DNA from 2 places in the Pseudomonas sp. LBUM1669 genome. Region 2 is predicted to be linked to the other one. Evidence: predicted binding sites of a transcription regulator. Region 2 holds the regulator's gene; the other holds the start of a gene.
The links. The regulator FliA, encoded in region 2, starts transcription of late flagellar genes. The targets are predictions, from matches to a motif close to CTAAAGTTTNNNNNNNNNNNGCCGNTAA.

Region 1: the regulator FliA is predicted to act here: its motif matches at 1,634-1,661, upstream of ACA051_RS00630 (methyl-accepting chemotaxis protein).

Annotation. Positions count from the first base shown of each region.
Region 1 is NZ_CP166784.1:122,641-125,891, forward strand. It holds rRNA gene ACA051_RS00615 (23S ribosomal RNA) at 1-917, shown strand, start outside; rRNA gene rrf (5S ribosomal RNA) at 1,091-1,206, shown strand; rRNA gene rrf (5S ribosomal RNA) at 1,314-1,429, shown strand; gene ACA051_RS00630 (methyl-accepting chemotaxis protein) at 1,777-3,251, shown strand, end outside.
Region 2 is NZ_CP166784.1:1,923,242-1,937,841, forward strand. It holds gene flhB (flagellar biosynthesis protein FlhB) at 1-376, shown strand, start outside; gene flhA (flagellar biosynthesis protein FlhA) at 631-2,760, shown strand; gene flhF (flagellar biosynthesis GTPase FlhF) at 2,772-4,106, shown strand; gene fleN (flagellar synthesis regulator FleN) at 4,223-5,053, shown strand; gene fliA (RNA polymerase sigma factor FliA) at 5,050-5,790, shown strand; gene ACA051_RS08925 (chemotaxis response regulator CheY) at 5,958-6,329, shown strand; gene ACA051_RS08930 (protein phosphatase CheZ) at 6,352-7,140, shown strand; gene ACA051_RS08935 (chemotaxis protein CheA) at 7,195-9,426, shown strand; gene ACA051_RS08940 (protein-glutamate methylesterase/protein-glutamine glutaminase) at 9,477-10,628, shown strand; gene ACA051_RS08945 (flagellar motor protein) at 10,628-11,368, shown strand; gene motD (flagellar motor protein MotD) at 11,384-12,274, shown strand; gene ACA051_RS08955 (ParA family protein) at 12,318-13,106, shown strand; gene ACA051_RS08960 (CheW domain-containing protein) at 13,108-14,016, shown strand; gene ACA051_RS08965 (chemotaxis protein CheW) at 14,106-14,591, shown strand; gene ACA051_RS08970 (DUF2802 domain-containing protein) at 14,592-14,600, shown strand, end outside.

The sequences.
Region 1 (3,251 bases), 1.8 Mb from region 2:
CGCTGTCTCCACCCGAGACTCAGTGAAATTGAAATCGCTGTGAAGATGCAGTGTATCCGCGGCTAGACGGAAAGACCCCGTGAACCTTTACTATAGCTTTGCACTGGACTTTGAATTTGCTTGTGTAGGATAGGTGGGAGGCTTTGAAGCGTGGACGCCAGTTCGCGTGGAGCCAACCTTGAAATACCACCCTGGCAACTTTGAGGTTCTAACTCAGGTCCGTTATCCGGATCGAGGACAGTGTATGGTGGGTAGTTTGACTGGGGCGGTCTCCTCCTAAAGAGTAACGGAGGAGTACGAAGGTGCGCTCAGACCGGTCGGAAATCGGTCGTAGAGTATAAAGGCAAAAGCGCGCTTGACTGCGAGACAGACACGTCGAGCAGGTACGAAAGTAGGTCTTAGTGATCCGGTGGTTCTGTATGGAAGGGCCATCGCTCAACGGATAAAAGGTACTCCGGGGATAACAGGCTGATACCGCCCAAGAGTTCATATCGACGGCGGTGTTTGGCACCTCGATGTCGGCTCATCACATCCTGGGGCTGAAGCCGGTCCCAAGGGTATGGCTGTTCGCCATTTAAAGTGGTACGCGAGCTGGGTTTAGAACGTCGTGAGACAGTTCGGTCCCTATCTGCCGTGGACGTTTGAGATTTGAGAGGGGCTGCTCCTAGTACGAGAGGACCGGAGTGGACGAACCTCTGGTGTTCCGGTTGTCACGCCAGTGGCATTGCCGGGTAGCTATGTTCGGAATAGATAACCGCTGAAAGCATCTAAGCGGGAAACTAGCCTCAAGATGAGATCTCACTGGGACCTTGAGTCCCCTGAAGGGCCGTCGAAGACTACGACGTTGATAGGTTGGGTGTGTAAGCGCTGTGAGGCGTTGAGCTAACCAATACTAATTGCCCGTGAGGCTTGACCATATAACACCCAAGCAATTTGCAAGCTTTGAGCTGAAAAGCGAAAGAGCACCAGATTGCGGTGTGTGAAGACGAAACGAACCGAAAGTTCGAAAGACTCACAAAACACCGAGATCTATCACATACCCATTCGCTGGAGCGTAATCCGTAAGGAGAACGACCTGGCTACCGAATTTCTTGACGACCATAGAGCATTGGAACCACCTGATCCCATCCCGAACTCAGCAGTGAAACGATGCATCGCCGATGGTAGTGTGGGGTTTCCCCATGTGAGAGTAGGTCATCGTCAAGATTAAATTCCGAAACCCCTATCTGCGTATGCAGGTAGGGGTTTTGTTTTAGTAGAAGTCACCAATTTTTCTGGCACGTTACGACTTTAACGGGCTGGTTACAGAATTTCTTGACGACCATAGAGCATTGGAACCACCTGATCCCATCCCGAACTCAGCAGTGAAACGATGCATCGCCGATGGTAGTGTGGGGTTTCCCCATGTGAGAGTAGGTCATCGTCAAGATTGAATTCCGAAACCCCTGTCTGCTAACGCAGACAGGGGTTTTGTCGTTTTAGCTCCATAAACTTCGGGCCATTGTCCCCGGCGTGACATGCCACATCTGCGTCACGTCCTTCCCCAGCATTCCCAAGTATTCAAGAAGTACATCGACCGCCAACCGCGCTAGCACGCCGTCCGGCGGGAATATCGATCATTTCGTACAAACCCCTAAGATTTCTCCGACTGGTGCCGACAGACTGGTGAGACATGCGTGCACCAAAGTAGAGCGGCCGAAGAATGCCGCCTGCGCTGTTACATGGAATGTTGCACCTGGAACGCATCCCCACTTTTTGCATAAGAAGTCCCATGAAATGAATCTCAAATTCAGCCATAAAATCCTTCTGGCCGCCTCTGGCGTCGTGGTGCTGGCTTTTGCGTTGTTCACTTTGTACAACGACTATCTGCAGCGAAACACCATCCGGCAAAACCTCGAATCCTCCGTCCAGCAAGCCGGCGATTTGACCGCCAGCAGCGTGCAGAACTGGATGAGCGGCCGTGTGTTGGTGCTGGAAAACCTCGCACAGAACGTCGCTCATCAAGGCGCCAATGCGGACCTTCCAGGCCTGGTGGATCAACCGGCCTTCACCTCGAACTTCCAGTTCACCTACGTTGGCCAGGCCAATGGCGTGTTCACCCAACGTCCTGACGCGAGGATGCCGGACGGTTACGATCCGCGTCAGCGCCCTTGGTACAAACAAGCAGTGGCTGCCGACAAGACTATGCTGACGCCGCCGTACATGGCCGCCGTCGGTGGGTTGGTGGTGACGATCGCCATGCCGGTGAAAAAGAACGGCGAATTGCTCGGCGTGGTTGGCGGTGATCTGAGCCTGGAGACCCTGGTGAAGATCATCAACTCGGTGGACTTCGGTGGCATCGGCCACGCGTTCCTGGTCAGTGCCGACGGTCAGGTGATCGTCAGCCCGGACAAAGACCAGGTGATGAAAAACCTGAAGGACATTTATCCAAACTCTGGCGTACGCATCGAGAAGGGCAATCAGGACGTCACCCTGAACAAGCAGGACCGCATCCTCTCGTTCACCCCGGTGAGCGGTTTGCCAAATGCCGAGTGGTACATCGGTCTGTCGATCGATAAGGACAAGGCCTACGCACCACTGAGCCAATTCCGTACCTCGGCGCTGATCGCCATGTTTATCGCCGTCAGCGTTATTGCGGTGCTGTTGAGCCTGCTGATCAACGTGCTGATGCGTCCGCTGACCACCATGGGCCGCGCGATGCAGGACATCGCCCAGGGCGAAGGCGACCTGACCCGTCGTCTGGCCGTGGAAAGCAAAGACGAGTTCGGCGAGTTGGGCGGTTCGTTCAACCAGTTCGTGGAGCGGATTCACGCGTCGATTTCCGAAGTGTCCTCGGCGACCCGTCAAGTCCACGATTTGTCGCAACGGGTGATGGCATCGTCCAACGCCTCAATCGTCGGCTCCGACGAGCAAAGCGCGCGCACCAACAGCGTGGCTGCCGCCATCAACCAATTGGGTGCCGCCACCCAGGAAATCGCCCGCAATGCTGCCGATGCTTCGCAGCATGCAAGCGGTGCGAGCGAGCAGGCGGATGATGGTCGTCAGGTCGTGGAGAAAACCATCCTGGCCATGACCGAGTTGTCGCAGAAAATCAGCCTGTCCTGCACCCAGATCGAAACCCTGAATGCGAGTACTGACAACATCGGGCACATTCTGGATGTGATCAAAGGCATCTCCCAGCAGACCAACTTGCTCGCGCTCAACGCCGCCATCGAAGCGGCGCGTGCCGGTGAAGCCGGTCGTGGTTTTGC
Region 2 (14,600 bases):
CCGGATGATGGCGGCCATCCCCGAGGCCGACGTGGTCATTACCAACCCGACGCACTACGCCGTAGCCCTCAAGTACGATCCCGACAAGGGCAGTGCGCCAGTGCTGCTGGCCAAGGGCAGTGACTTCCTGGCCTTGAAAATTCGTGAAATCGCCGTGGCCAATAATGTGCTGCTGCTCGAATCGCCGGCCCTGGCGCGTTCGATCTATTACTCCACCGAGCTGGAGCAGGAAATTCCTGGTGGGTTGTATCTGGCGGTTGCTCAGGTACTGGCCTACGTCTACCAGATCCGCCAGTACCGGGCGGGCAAGGGCAAGCGTCCGGATCCGCTGAAGGATGATTTGCCGATCCCGCCGGATTTGCGGCGTGATTCCTGAGTTTTGTGCGGGTAGTGCCGGCCTCTTCGCTGGCAAGCCTCGCTCCTACCGTTTTTGAGTCGGTCGCGGCATATGTGAACGACACGGGATTGTAGGAGCGAGGCTTGCCCGCGAAGAGGTCGGCACAGACGACGCAAATCCTCAAAACAACCCTCTATGTCCCGCCTCTGCAAAAGTTGGAAGGCTTCTTGCAATAGCCGCTCTGCGCCTGCTTCAGGCGTCAAAAGTTTGCTTTAAAGAAACGGGGAAAACCGGTGGATCGCTCTCAGTTACTCAACACTGCCCGCACAAACGTTGCCGACTTAAGTCGGGGCAACCTGGGTGTGCCGTTGTTGCTGCTGGTCATGCTGGCAATGATGATGTTGCCGATCCCGCCGTTCCTGCTGGACGTGTTTTTCACGTTCAACATCGCGTTGTCGATCGTCGTCTTGCTGGTTTGCGTCTACGCCTTGCGGCCGCTGGATTTCGCAGTGTTTCCGACCATTCTGCTGGTGGCGACGCTGTTGCGACTGGCGCTGAACGTGGCCTCCACCCGGGTGGTGATGCTCCACGGACAGGACGGTCACGCTTCCGCCGGTAAGGTGATCCAGGCCTTCGGTGAGGTGGTGATCGGCGGTAACTACGTAGTTGGTATCGTGGTCTTCGCGATTTTAATGATCATCAACTTCGTCGTGGTGACCAAGGGTGCCGGGCGGATTTCCGAGGTGAGCGCACGTTTCACCCTCGATGCGATGCCCGGCAAACAAATGGCGATCGACGCCGACTTGAACGCCGGCCTGATCGACCAGAATCAGGCCAAACTGCGCCGCATGGAAGTCGCCCAGGAAGCCGAGTTCTACGGTTCCATGGACGGTGCCAGCAAATTCGTGCGCGGTGACGCCATCGCCGGCCTGCTGATTCTGTTCATCAACCTGATCGGCGGCATGGCAGTCGGCATCTTCCAGCACGGCATGACCTTTGGTGATGCCGGTCGGGTTTACGCCTTGTTGACCATCGGTGACGGTTTGGTGGCGCAATTGCCATCACTGCTGTTATCGACAGCGGCGGCGATCATGGTGACCCGTGCTTCCGGTTCGGAAGACATGGGCAAGCAGATCAATCGCCAGATGTTCGCCTCGCCGAAAGCGTTGGCCGTGGCGGCGGGTTTGATGGCGGTGATGGGCCTGGTGCCCGGCATGCCGCACTTCTCCTTTCTCAGCATGGCGGCCTTGGCTGCTGGCGGCGCATACCTGTTCTGGAAGAAGCAGAACGTGGTCAAGGTACAGGCCCTGCAAGAGGTCAAGCGTCAACAGGAGCTGCTGCCATCGCCAGCCCGCGCAATGGAAACCAAGGAGCTGGGCTGGGACGACGTGACACCGATCGACATGATTGGCCTGGAAGTCGGCTATCGCCTGATTCCGCTGGTGGATCGCAACCAGGGTGGTCAGTTGTTGGCGCGGATCAAGGGTGTGCGCAAGAAGCTGTCCCAGGACCTGGGCTTCCTGATGCCGACTGTGCACATTCGTGACAACCTCGACCTGGCGCCGAGTGCTTACCGCCTGACCCTGATGGGCGTGATCCTGGCAGAAGCCGAGATCTACCCGGATCGCGAACTGGCGATCAACCCGGGGCAGGTCTACGGCACGCTCAATGGCATAACCGCCAAAGATCCGGCTTTTGGCCTGGAAGCGGTCTGGATCGAAATCAGCCAGCGTGCCCAGGCACAATCGCTGGGTTACACCGTGGTCGACGCCAGTACGGTCGTGGCGACGCACTTGAACCAGATTCTGTACAAGCACTCCAGCGAACTGATCGGTCACGAAGAAGTCCAGCAACTCATGCAATTGCTGGCCAAAAGCTCGCCGAAGCTGGCCGAGGAGCTGGTGCCGGGCGTGGTCTCGCTGTCGCAGCTGCTCAAAGTGCTTCAAGCGTTGCTGGCCGAACAGGTGCCGGTGCGGGACATTCGCAGCATTGCCGAGGCCATCGCCAACAATGCTGCCAAGAGTCAAGATACTGCCGCTTTGGTGGCCGCGGTGCGCGTCGGCGTATCCCGCGCAATCGTCCAAAGCATTGTAGGGACTGACTCCGAGCTACCAGTTATCACTCTGGAGCCAAGGTTGGAACAAATATTGCTCAATAGTCTTCAGAAGGCAGGACAAGGCTCGGAAGAGGGCGTTCTGCTGGAGCCAAGCATGGCTGAGAAATTGCAACGCTCGTTGATCGATGCGGCGCAGCGTCAGGAAATGCAAGGTCAACCGGTGATTTTGCTGGTGGCCGGTCCGGTTCGCGCGATGCTTTCGCGATTCGGCCGACTGGCAGTCCCGGGTTTGCATGTGTTGGCTTACCAGGAAATTCCTGACAACAAGCAAGTGACCATCGTTGCGACAGTAGGGCCCAACGGCTGAGGTAGTGGTTTATGCAAGTTAAGCGTTTTTTCGCCGCCGATATGCGTCAGGCCATGAAACTGGTTCGTGATGAGCTGGGCGCTGATGCCGCCATTATTGGCAATCGCCGGATCGCCGGTGGTGTCGAGCTGACGGCTGCCCTGGATTACAAATTGTCGGCGCTGGCCCCGCGTGTTCCGAACATGGAACTCGAGGATGAGCTGCGCAAGACCCAGTCGCGGATCGTCACCGCCCAGGCCGAATTGAGCCTGCGTGGCGAAGGCGAAACCGAAGGCGACAAGACCACCAATCGCCAGTTGTTCGCCGGCCTGCCGTTGACCGCCGCCGAGCCGCTGATCGAGCCGACGTATGCCGAACCTCGTCGCTCGGCGCCAGCCCCGGCACCTGCCGCTGGGGGCTTCGATCCACGGGCGTTCGATTCGATGCGTTTCGAACTCAACAGCCTGCGCGAACTGATGGAAGTACAACTCGGCTCCCTGGCCTGGAATCAGCTGCAAGGCAGCCGTCCGGCCCAGGCCAATCTTTGGCGTCGCCTGCAACGCATCGGCCTGTCCGGCCCGTTGTCTCGCGACTTGCTGGCGATGATTGCCGACATTGACGAGCCCCGTCAGGCCTGGCGCATGTTGCTGGCACACCTGGCGCGGATGATTGCCACTCCGGAAGTCGAGCCACTGGAAGAGGGCGGCGTGATTGCCATGGTCGGCCCTGCCGGCATGGGCAAGACCACCACCCTGGCCAAGCTCGCGGCCCGCTACGTGCTCAAATACGGCGCGCAAAACATCGCGCTGGTGAGCATGGACAGCTACCGTATCGGTGCTCAGGAACAATTGAAGACGCTGGGCCGGATTCTCAACGTGTCGGTAACCCATGTCGATCCGGGCCAATCGCTGGTGCAGGCGCTGGATCCGTTGTTGCGCAAACGCGTGGTGCTGATCGATACCGCCGGGCTTCAGGCCAGCGATCCAGCCCTGCGTATGCAGCTCGAAAGCCTGGCCGGACGTGGCATCAAGTCAAAAAATTATTTGGTTTTGGCAACCACCAGCCAGAAACAGGTTCTAACGGCCGCTTATCACAGTTACAAGCGCTGCGGGCTCGCTGGCTGCATCCTGACTAAACTGGATGAAACGGCAAGTCTGGGCGAGGTGTTGAGCCTGGCGATCAGTCATGAATTGCCGGTGGCTTACCTGACCGATGGCCCGCGTATTCCGGATGATTTGCATCTGCCGCGTCGTCATCAGTTGGTCAGTCGCGCCGTAAGCGTGCAAATGCAAGAAGAACCCAGCGAAGAAGCCATGGCTGACATGTTCGCTGATATTTACCACAGCCCGACCAAGCAGGTTGGCTGAGGTACTAATGAACAGTTTTTGTACCTACATCGATGGTCTGCCATGCATTGTTCATTTTATGAGCGCGCAGCCAGTAATGTGGCCTCCGTCTATGCAAGACAAGGTAAAGAAATAACATGGGCAGCATGCATCCCGTACAGGTGATCGCGGTGACCGGCGGCAAAGGTGGCGTCGGGAAGACTAACGTGTCAGTGAACTTGTCCCTGGCTCTAGCTGAACTCGGCCGGCGCGTCATGCTGCTGGACGCCGATCTGGGGCTGGCGAACGTCGACGTCCTGTTGGGGCTGACACCCAAACGTACCCTGGCCGACGTGATCGAAGGCCGCTGTGAGCTGCGCGACGTTCTGTTGCAGGGCCCTGGCGGTATTCGCATCGTTCCGGCCGCGTCCGGCACGCAGAGCATGGTTCATCTGAGCCCGGCCCAGCACGCCGGCCTGATCCAGGCCTTCAGCGATATCGGCGACAACCTCGACGTATTGGTGATCGACACCGCTGCGGGTATTGGTGACTCGGTAGTCAGTTTCGTTCGCGCAGCACAAGAAGTCTTGCTGGTGGTGTGCGACGAGCCGACCTCGATCACCGATGCCTACGCGCTGATCAAACTGCTGAACCGCGATTACGGCATGAACCGCTTCCGCGTCCTGGCCAACATGGCTCAGAGCCCGCAGGAAGGTCGCAACCTGTTCGCCAAGTTGACCAAGGTCACAGATCGCTTCCTCGACGTCGCCCTACAATACGTCGGCGCAGTGCCATACGACGAAAGCGTGCGCAAGGCCGTGCAGAAGCAGCGCGCCGTCTACGAAGCCTTCCCTCGTTCCAAGTGCGCCCTGGCGTTCAAGGCGATCGCGCAGAAGGTCGACACCTGGCCGCTGCCTGCCAACCCGCGTGGGCACCTGGAGTTTTTCGTCGAGCGCCTCGTGCAACAGACCGCAGGACCCGTCCTATGACAGCCAGTGGCTACAACCTCTACAAGAAGTCGGCACGTGACGCGCAGTACGAGCTGATCGAGCGTTACGCGCCACTGGTCAAACGCATTGCTTACCACTTGCTGGCCCGTCTGCCGGCCAGTGTTCAGGTTGAAGACCTGATCCAGGCCGGGATGATCGGCCTGCTTGAAGTGTCGACCAAATATGACGCCAGCAAAGGCGCGAGTTTCGAGACCTACGCGGGCATTCGAATCCGCGGCGCGATGCTCGATGAAGTGCGTAAGGGGGACTGGGCGCCACGTTCGGTTCACCGCAATACCCGCATGGTCAGCGACGCAATTCGCTCGATTGAAGCTAAAACCGGTCGTGACGCTAAAGATCATGAGGTTGCGGCCGAACTCCAATTGAGTCTCGACGATTATTACGGGATTTTGAACGACACCCTGGGCAGCCGGTTATTCAGTTTCGACGATCTGTTGCAGGACGGCGAACACGAAGGGCTGCACGAGGATGGCGCGAGTGCACATCTTGAGCCGTCACGCGATCTGGAAGATGAACGCTTCCAGGCCGCGCTGGCGGACGCGATTGCCAATTTGCCGGAGCGTGAGCGACTGGTGTTGGCGCTGTACTACGACGAAGAGCTGAACCTCAAGGAAATCGGTGAGGTCCTGGGGGTCAGCGAATCGCGGGTCAGCCAGTTACATAGCCAGTGCGCGGCCCGTTTGCGGGGGCGTTTGGGGGAGTGGCGAGCGCGCTGAAGGCAGTGTGGGGACACTGCGAACGAGGCCGGTGGAGTGTTGAACTGCACCGGTCGCGATCTGTTGTGCTCCAGACAGTCATCGAGTGGATTGCCGGATTGATTGAAATGGCGCGTCCAGGTGCTGGGCGCGTTTAAGACTGCTTGGAGGTCGAATTGGACAAGAACATGAAAATCCTCATCGTTGATGACTTCTCAACGATGCGGCGGATCATAAAAAACCTGTTGCGTGACCTTGGGTTCACCAACACGGTCGAGGCCGACGATGGCACTACCGCCATTCCGGTTCTCAACAGCGGGAGCATCGACTTTCTGGTAACGGACTGGAACATGCCTGGCATGACCGGTATCGATCTGCTGCGTCACGTGCGCGCCGATGAAAAGCTCAAGCACCTGCCGGTGCTGATGGTGACTGCCGAAGCCAAGCGCGAGCAGATTATCGAAGCGGCACAGGCCGGTGTTAACGGCTATGTGGTCAAACCCTTCACGGCCCAGGCGTTGAAAGAAAAAATCGAGAAGATTTTCGAACGCATCGGTTGATCCACTGCGCCACGGGGGAGCTATGGAGCATAAAGAATCTTCACTGGGCGATTTTGAATCGACCCTGAAAAAACACGCGGTCGAACTGGTCGAAAGCCTTGAAAAAGGCAGGTTCGGCGACGCTGTGCAACTTATCCATGAGCTCAATCAGACCCGTGACCGCGGCCTGTATCAGGAAGTGGGCAAGCTCACTCGCGAGCTGCATAGCGCGATCGTCAATTTCCAGATTGACCCAAACATGCCGCAAGCCGAGGAAGTGTCGCAGATCACGGACGCCACCGAGCGTCTGGGTTATGTGGTCAAGCTGACCGAGGCCGCCGCCAACCGCACAATGGACCTGGTGGAAAACGCCACGCCGCTGGTCAACCGCCTGAGCGAAGAAGCCCAGGCGTTGAGCACGGATTGGGGGCGGTTCATGCGTCGCGAAGTCGGGGCTGAAGAGTTCCGCGAACTGGCCCGGCGCGTCGACGGTTTCCTGACGCGCAGCAGCGATGACAATCGCACGGTGTCGAGCAACCTCAACGACATTCTGTTGGCCCAGGATTACCAGGACCTCACCGGTCAGGTGATCAAGCGCGTGACCCAATTGGTCACCGAAGTTGAAAGCAACCTGCTCAAGCTCGTGCTCATGGCCAGTCAGGTAGACCGCTTTGCGGGTATCGAACATGACCGTGATGCGATGCTTGCTGAAAAAGATCCGCAAAAACATCTCTCTCAGGGTGAAGGTCCGCAGATTCATGCCGATAAAAGAGAAGACGTTGTGTCCGGTCAGGACGATGTGGACGATTTGTTATCCAGCCTAGGATTTTAGAGTTTTAGCATTTTAGGTTTTTTAGGTTTTTAGACCTGTAGGAGCACCCCCTTAATGAGCTTCGGCGCCGATGAAGAGATCCTTCAGGATTTCCTGGTTGAGGCCGGCGAGATTCTAGAGCAACTGTCCGAACAGCTGGTCGAGCTTGAAAGCCGACCGGATGATGCGGATTTGCTCAATGCAATTTTTCGCGGTTTTCACACTGTAAAAGGGGGCGCCGGCTTCCTCCAGCTCAACGAGCTGGTGGAGTGCTGTCACATCGCCGAGAACGTGTTCGACATCCTGCGCAAGGGTGAACGTCGCGTCGACTCGGAACTGATGGACGTGGTTCTCGAAGCGCTGGACGCAGTGAACAGCATGTTCACCGAAGTTCGCGAACGCAGCCCGATTACGGCTGCCACGCCTGAATTGCTCGCGGCACTGGCCCGTCTGGCCGAGCCGCAAACAGCTGATGAATCTGCACCGGTGGCTGAAGTGGTCGAAGCACCTGCCGCTGAAGAATCGGGCGACATCACTGATAACGAATTTGAACAACTGCTGGACTCGCTGAACGCCGTCAAGGCTCAAGCCGAAGCGCCGGCGGTTGCTCCAGTGGCGGCTGCCGAGTCCGCGGCCAGCGACGAAATTACCGATGCCGAGTTCGAGTCGTTGCTCGATCAACTGCACGGCAAAGGCCAGTTCGCGGTTGATGCGGTGGCAGCGCCCGCTGCACCGGCGGCACCGAAAGCGGCCGGCGACAGCTCTGATATTACCGACGACGAATTCGAAGCACTGCTCGACCAGTTGCACGGCAAGGGCAACTTTGCGGTGGATGCGCTGGAATCGGCCATTGCCGCCGTACCTGCCTCGGCTGCGCCAACCGCTAAAGCGGCCGGCGGTGATCTGATCTCCGATCACGAGTTCGAATCGCTGCTCGACGAATTGCATGGCAAAGGCAAGTTCACCGAAGTCGGCACAGGTGCTGCGGTGGCTGCTCCAGTCGCCAAGGCTGCTGCGCCCAAACCGGTTGCCAAGGCACCCGAGCCGAAAGCCGAAGCGCCGAAACCGGCGGCTGCCGCTGCACCGGCTCCAGCCCGCGCACCGTCCGCGCCGCCACCGGAAAAACCGGCCAGCGAAGCCGAGACCACCGTGCGGGTTGATACCGCGCGTCTCGACGAAATCATGAACATGGTCGGCGAACTGGTATTGGTGCGTAACCGCTTGGTCCGTCTGGGCCTCAACAGCGGCGACGAAGCCATGTCCAAGGCCGTGTCGAACCTCGACGTGGTCACGGCCGACCTGCAAACCGCGGTCATGAAGACCCGGATGCAACCGATCAAGAAAGTCTTCGGGCGCTTCCCGCGTCTGGTTCGCGACCTGGCTCGCCAGCTCAAGAAAGAGATCAACCTGGAGCTGGTCGGCGAAGAAACCGACCTCGACAAGAACCTCGTCGAGGCCCTGGCCGACCCGCTGGTCCACTTGGTGCGCAACTCGGTCGACCACGGCATTGAAGAGCCGGCCGAGCGCGAAGCGATGGGCAAGCCTCGCAGCGGCAAGGTGATCCTGTCCGCTGAACAGGAAGGCGACCACATCCTGCTGTCCATCTCCGATGACGGCAAGGGCATGGACGCTGATGTTCTGCGCGGTATTGCCGTGAAGAAAGGCTTGATGGACAAGGATGCCGCGGATCGCCTCAGCGAGTCCGACTGCTTCAACCTGATCTTCGCGCCGGGTTTCTCGACCAAGACCGAAATTTCCGATGTCTCCGGACGCGGCGTGGGCATGGACGTGGTGAAAACCAAAATCGCCCAGCTCAACGGCACCATCAATATTTATTCGACCAAGGGCAAGGGCTCGAAGATCGTCATCAAGGTCCCGTTGACCCTGGCGATCATGCCGACGCTGATGGTCATGCTCGGCAACCAGGCGTTCGCGTTCCCGCTGGTGAACGTCAACGAGATCTTCCACCTCGACCTGTCGCGCACCAACGTGGTGGACGGTCAGGAAGTGGTGATCGTGCGGGACAAGGCACTGCCATTGTTCTACCTCAAGCGCTGGCTGGTCAGCTCCGCCGCTCACGAAGAGCAGCGCGAGGGCCATGTGGTGATCCTTTCGGTGGGCACTCAGCGGATCGGCTTCGTCGTCGACCAGCTGGTGGGCCAGGAAGAAGTGGTCATCAAGCCATTGGGCAAAATGCTCCAGGGAACCCCGGGCATGTCGGGCGCCACCATTACCGGTGACGGTCGCATTGCGCTGATTCTCGATGTTCCGAGCATGCTCAAGCGTTACGCCGCACGGCGTATTTGATTCTGGTGGAGCGGGGCGACTAAGCCTCGCTCCGTCCTAACGGAGTGTTTATGGCAGTCAAAGTCCTGGTGGTGGACGATTCGGGGTTTTTCCGCCGCCGCGTCTCGGAAATTCTTTCAGCGGATCCGAATATCCAGGTCGTCGGTACGGCGACCAACGGAAAAGAGGCGATCGATCAGGCGCTGGCCCTCAAGCCAGACGTGATCACCATGGACTACGAGATGCCGATGATGGATGGCATCACGGCGGTGCGGCACATCATGCAACGCTGCCCGACCCCGGTATTGATGTTCTCCTCGCTGACCCATGAAGGCGCCCGGGTCACCCTCGATGCGCTGGACGCCGGCGCGGTGGATTTCCTGCCGAAGAATTTCGAAGACATCTCCCGCAACCCGGAGAAGGTCAAACAACTGCTGTGCGAGAAGATTCTCAGCATTTCGCGCAGTAACCGTCGCGCCAATACCTACAGCGCACCGGCCCCGGTCGCCGCGCCAGCCCCCACGCCTGCGCCTTCGAGCGTCAGCAGTTACGGCAGCAGCACGCCTGTGCGCGCGGCTCCGGCACCGATTCCGGCGCGTAGCTACGCACCGACACCGGCCCCGGCATCGTCCGGCCCGTCGTCGCCCGCGCCAAAACGCAAAGCCTACAAACTGGTGGCCATTGGCACGTCCACGGGCGGTCCGGTTGCCCTGCAACGGGTGTTGACCCAGTTACCGGCCAACTTCCCAGCCCCGATCGTACTGATCCAGCACATGCCGGCCGCCTTCACCAAGGCCTTCGCCGAACGTCTGGACAAGCTCTGCCGCATCAGCGTCAAGGAAGCCGAGGATGGCGACATCCTGCGTCCGGGCCTGGCGCTGCTGGCACCGGGTGGCAAGCAAATGATGATCGACGGCCGTGGGGCGGTGAAAATCCTGCCGGGCGACGAGCGTCTGAACTACAAACCGTGCGTGGACATCACTTTCGGTTCCGCAGCCAAGTCCTACGGCGACAAAGTTCTGGCGGTCGTACTGACCGGCATGGGCGCCGACGGTCGTGAAGGCGCACGTCTGCTCAAGCAGGGCGGCAGCGCGATCTGGGCTCAGGATGAAGCCAGCTGCGTGATCTACGGCATGCCGATGGCTATCGTCAAAGCCGATCTCGCCGACGCGATCTACGGTCTGGACGATATTGGCAGGCACTTGGTCGAGGCGTGTATCTGATGGATGTTTTAAGCCTTATCGGGATCATCATGGCGTTTGTCGCCATCATTGGCGGCAACTACCTTGAAGGCGGTCACCTCGGCGCATTGGCCAACGGCCCGGCTGCGCTGATCGTACTCGGTGGGACCATCGGCGCGGCGTTGCTGCAATCGCCGATGAGCGCCTTCAAGCGTGCCATGCAAATCATTGGCTGGATTCTGTTTCCGCCTCGCGTTGACCTGGCCGGCGGCATCGACCGCGTCGTCAACTGGAGCCTGACCGCGCGCAAGGAAGGTTTGCTCGGTCTGGAAGGGGTGGCCGATGCCGAACCTGACAGCTACTCGCGCAAAGGCCTGCAACTGCTGGTCGACGGCGCCGAGCCGGAAGCGATTCGCAGCATTCTGGAAGTGGATTTCTACACCCAGGAAAGCCGTGACATCGAAGCCGCAAAAGTCTTCGAAAGCATGGGCGGCTACGCGCCGACCATCGGCATCATCGGCGCGGTGATGGGCCTGATCCATGTCATGGGCAACCTGGCCGATCCGACGCAACTGGGCAGCGGCATTGCCGTCGCCTTCGTCGCGACCATCTACGGCGTGGCCAGTGCCAACCTGGTGTTGCTGCCGATTGCCGCCAAGCTCAAGTCCGTCGCGTTACGCCAGTCGCGTTATCGCGAAATGTTGCTGGAAGGGATCCTGTCGATCGCCGAAGGTGAAAACCCTCGCTCTATTGAGTTGAAGCTTCAGGGCTTCATGGATTGATGGGGGATATGGACCATGGCACGTCGCAGGCAACCTGAAGAACATGTAAACCATGAACGCTGGCTCGTTTCCTACGCCGACTTCATCACGTTGCTGTTCGCGTTTTTCGTGGTCATGTACTCGATCTCTTCGATCAACGAAGGCAAGTACAAAGTCATTTCGCAAGCGTTGATTGGGGTCTTCGCCGACGCCGATCGCTCCCTCAAGCCCATTCCGGTTGGCGAAGAGCGGCCAATGACCGTGACCCCGGCCAAGCCGCTGGTCAAGGACAGCGAGCAGGTCGACGCCGGTTTAGCAGGCGCCAGCGATCCGCTGAAAAGCATCGCCGATGACATCAGCGCGGCGTTTGGCGACTTGATCAAGTCCAACCAGATGACCGTGCACGGCAACGAGCTGTGGGTCGAGATCGAGCTCAACTCCAGCCTGTTGTTCGGCAGCGGCGACGCCATGCCCAGCGACATGGCGTTCAACATCATCGACAAGGTCGCCGGCATTCTGAAACCGTTCGACAACCCGATCCACGTCGAAGGATTTACCGACGATCAACCGATCCGCACCGCGCAATACCCGACCAACTGGGAGCTGTCCTCGGCCCGTTCGGCGAGCATCGTGCGCATGCTAGCGATGCAGGGCGTGAACCCGGGTCGCCTGGCGTCGGTGGGTTACGGCGAATTCCAGCCGGTGGCCAATAACGCCACCGCCGAGGGCCGTGCACGCAACCGTCGTGTCGTGCTGGTCGTGTCACGCAATCTCGATGTACGTCGCAGCCTCACCGGTACCGGAACCGCCCATACGCAACCGGATGCCGCGTTGAAGCGTGCTGGCACACAAACTGCACCGACCCCGGTCAAGTCGCCGGTACGAGAGAGCGCCGTCAATTCTCCGTCGCCTGCATCAACACGTTGAGCTATTTCTCGGTCGAGCGTATCGACCGGGAGGAACATTTCGAATGAGAGTCTGGGCCGTTGCCAATCAAAAGGGTGGTGTTGGTAAAACCACTTCCTCTATCGCTTTAGCCGGTTTGCTGGCCGAGGCGGGCAAGCGCGTGGTCGTGGTCGATCTCGACCCCCACGGCTCCATGACCAGCTACTTCGGCTACGACCCCGACAGCCTGGAACACAGCAGCTACGACTTGTTCCTGCACAAGGGCAGCGTGCCGCAAGGTTTGCCCGGTCAGTTGCTGCTGCCGACCAGTGACGAACGCATTTCGCTGTTGCCGTCGAGCACCGCTCTGGCCACGCTTGAACGTCAGTCGCCGGGCCAGAGTGGTTTGGGCCTGGTGATTGCCAAGAGCCTGGCGCAGCTGTGGCAGGACTTCGATTACGCCGTGATCGACAGCCCGCCGTTGCTCGGCGTACTGATGGTCAATGCCTTGGCGGCGAGCCAGCAGTTGGTCATTCCGGTGCAGACTGAACACCTGGCCGTCAAAGGCCTGGAACGCATGGTCAACACCCTGGCAATGATCAACCGCTCACGCAAAGTGGCGTTGCCGTTCACCATCATTCCGACTCTGTTCGACCGCCGCACCCAGGCGTCCCTCGGGACCCTTCGCGTGCTGCGCGACAAATACCCGGAAGAGATCTGGCAAGGCTACATCCCGATCGACACGCGCCTGCGGGATGCGAGCCGGGCCGGGCTGACGCCTTCGCAATTCGACGGCAAGAGCCGTGGGGTTCTCGCTTATCGCGCCTTGCTCAAGCATTTGCTGGCAGCACAACTTGTCCCGCAGGTGGCCTGAGATGAATCGGCCGGTGAAAATCACCTCGCGTCCGCAACTGGCGCTCCAGTCGTATCTGGACAGCCTGCTGATGGAGGCGACTGAAGAGTTGCCGCTGGAAGTGGAAGCGGTGGCTGAAGTCATTGAGGTTGTCGAAGCGGTAGAGGTTGAGGCTGCGCTGGACGAGTTCCAGGCAGCCGTGCTTGAAGAGCAGGCGCGTGATGCGCAGAAGTCCGTCGTGACCGCTGCACCTGTCGTAGCGCCCGTGGCGGCTCCGGTCGCTGCACCGGTCGCAAAAGCACCGGTGGTACTCGAAGAAGCGCCGGCACCGGTTCTGGCGTCGGTATCGACCCTCGCACCGTTGCTGCAAACCCTGGTGCCGCCGCTGGTCGAAGTCCATCTGCCGCCGAGCAACACGCCGCCACCGGTAGAAACTGACGGTCGCCCGGCGTGGGCCGCCGAGCCGTTCGAATGCCTGCTGTTCGATGTCGCCGGGTTGACCCTGGCGGTGCCGCTGGTGTGCCTGGGCTCGATTTATTCGCTGGCCGGTCACGAGCTGACGCCGCTGTTCGGTCAGCCGGAGTGGTTCCTCGGGATCCTGCCGAGTCAGGCCGGCAACCTGAAAGTCCTCGACACCGCGCGCTGGGTCATGCCCGACCGCTACCGCGATGATTTCCGCCAGGGCCTGCAATACGTCATTTCGGTTCAGGGCTACGAGTGGGGGCTGGCGGTGCATCAGGTCAGTCGCTCATTGCGCCTGGACCCGAACGAAATCAAATGGAGAAGTCATCGAGGTCAGCGGCCATGGCTCGCCGGCACGGTGATTGAGCACATGTGTGCGCTGCTGGACGTTTCTGCCCTGGCCGAGTTGATCGCCAGCGGTGGGGCAAAGCACATGGGCGGCAGCAAGCCGCTACACAAACCGACATAGCTGCCGACATAACAAGTATGCGACGGCATTGTTGAATGCCGCCACACAGAACACACACCGCCAGAAGCGGTTTTTCGAGGGGTCAGGGTATGAGTAGTCAAGCGACGAATGCAAAAGGTTCCGAAGATCCGATCCTGCAATGGGTAACCTTCAAGCTGGACAATGAAACCTACGGCATCAACGTGATGCGCGTTCAGGAAGTCCTGCGTTACACCGAAATCGCCCCGGTCCCGGGTGCCCCGAGCTACGTGCTGGGCATCATCAACCTGCGCGGTAACGTGGTCACCGTCATCGACACCCGTCAGCGCTTCGGCCTGATGAATGCCGAGATCAGCGACAACACCCGTATCGTGATCATCGAAGCCGACAAGCAAGTGGTCGGGATCATGGTCGATAGCGTGGCCGAAGTGGTTTACCTGCGTCAGTCGGAAATCGAGACCGCGCCGAACGTCGGTAACGAAGAGTCCGCCAAGTTCATCCAAGGCGTGTGCAACAAGAACAACGAACTGCTGATCCTGGTCGAACTGGACAAGATGATGAGCGAAGAAGAATGGTCGGACCTGGAGAACATCTGATTGATTCTT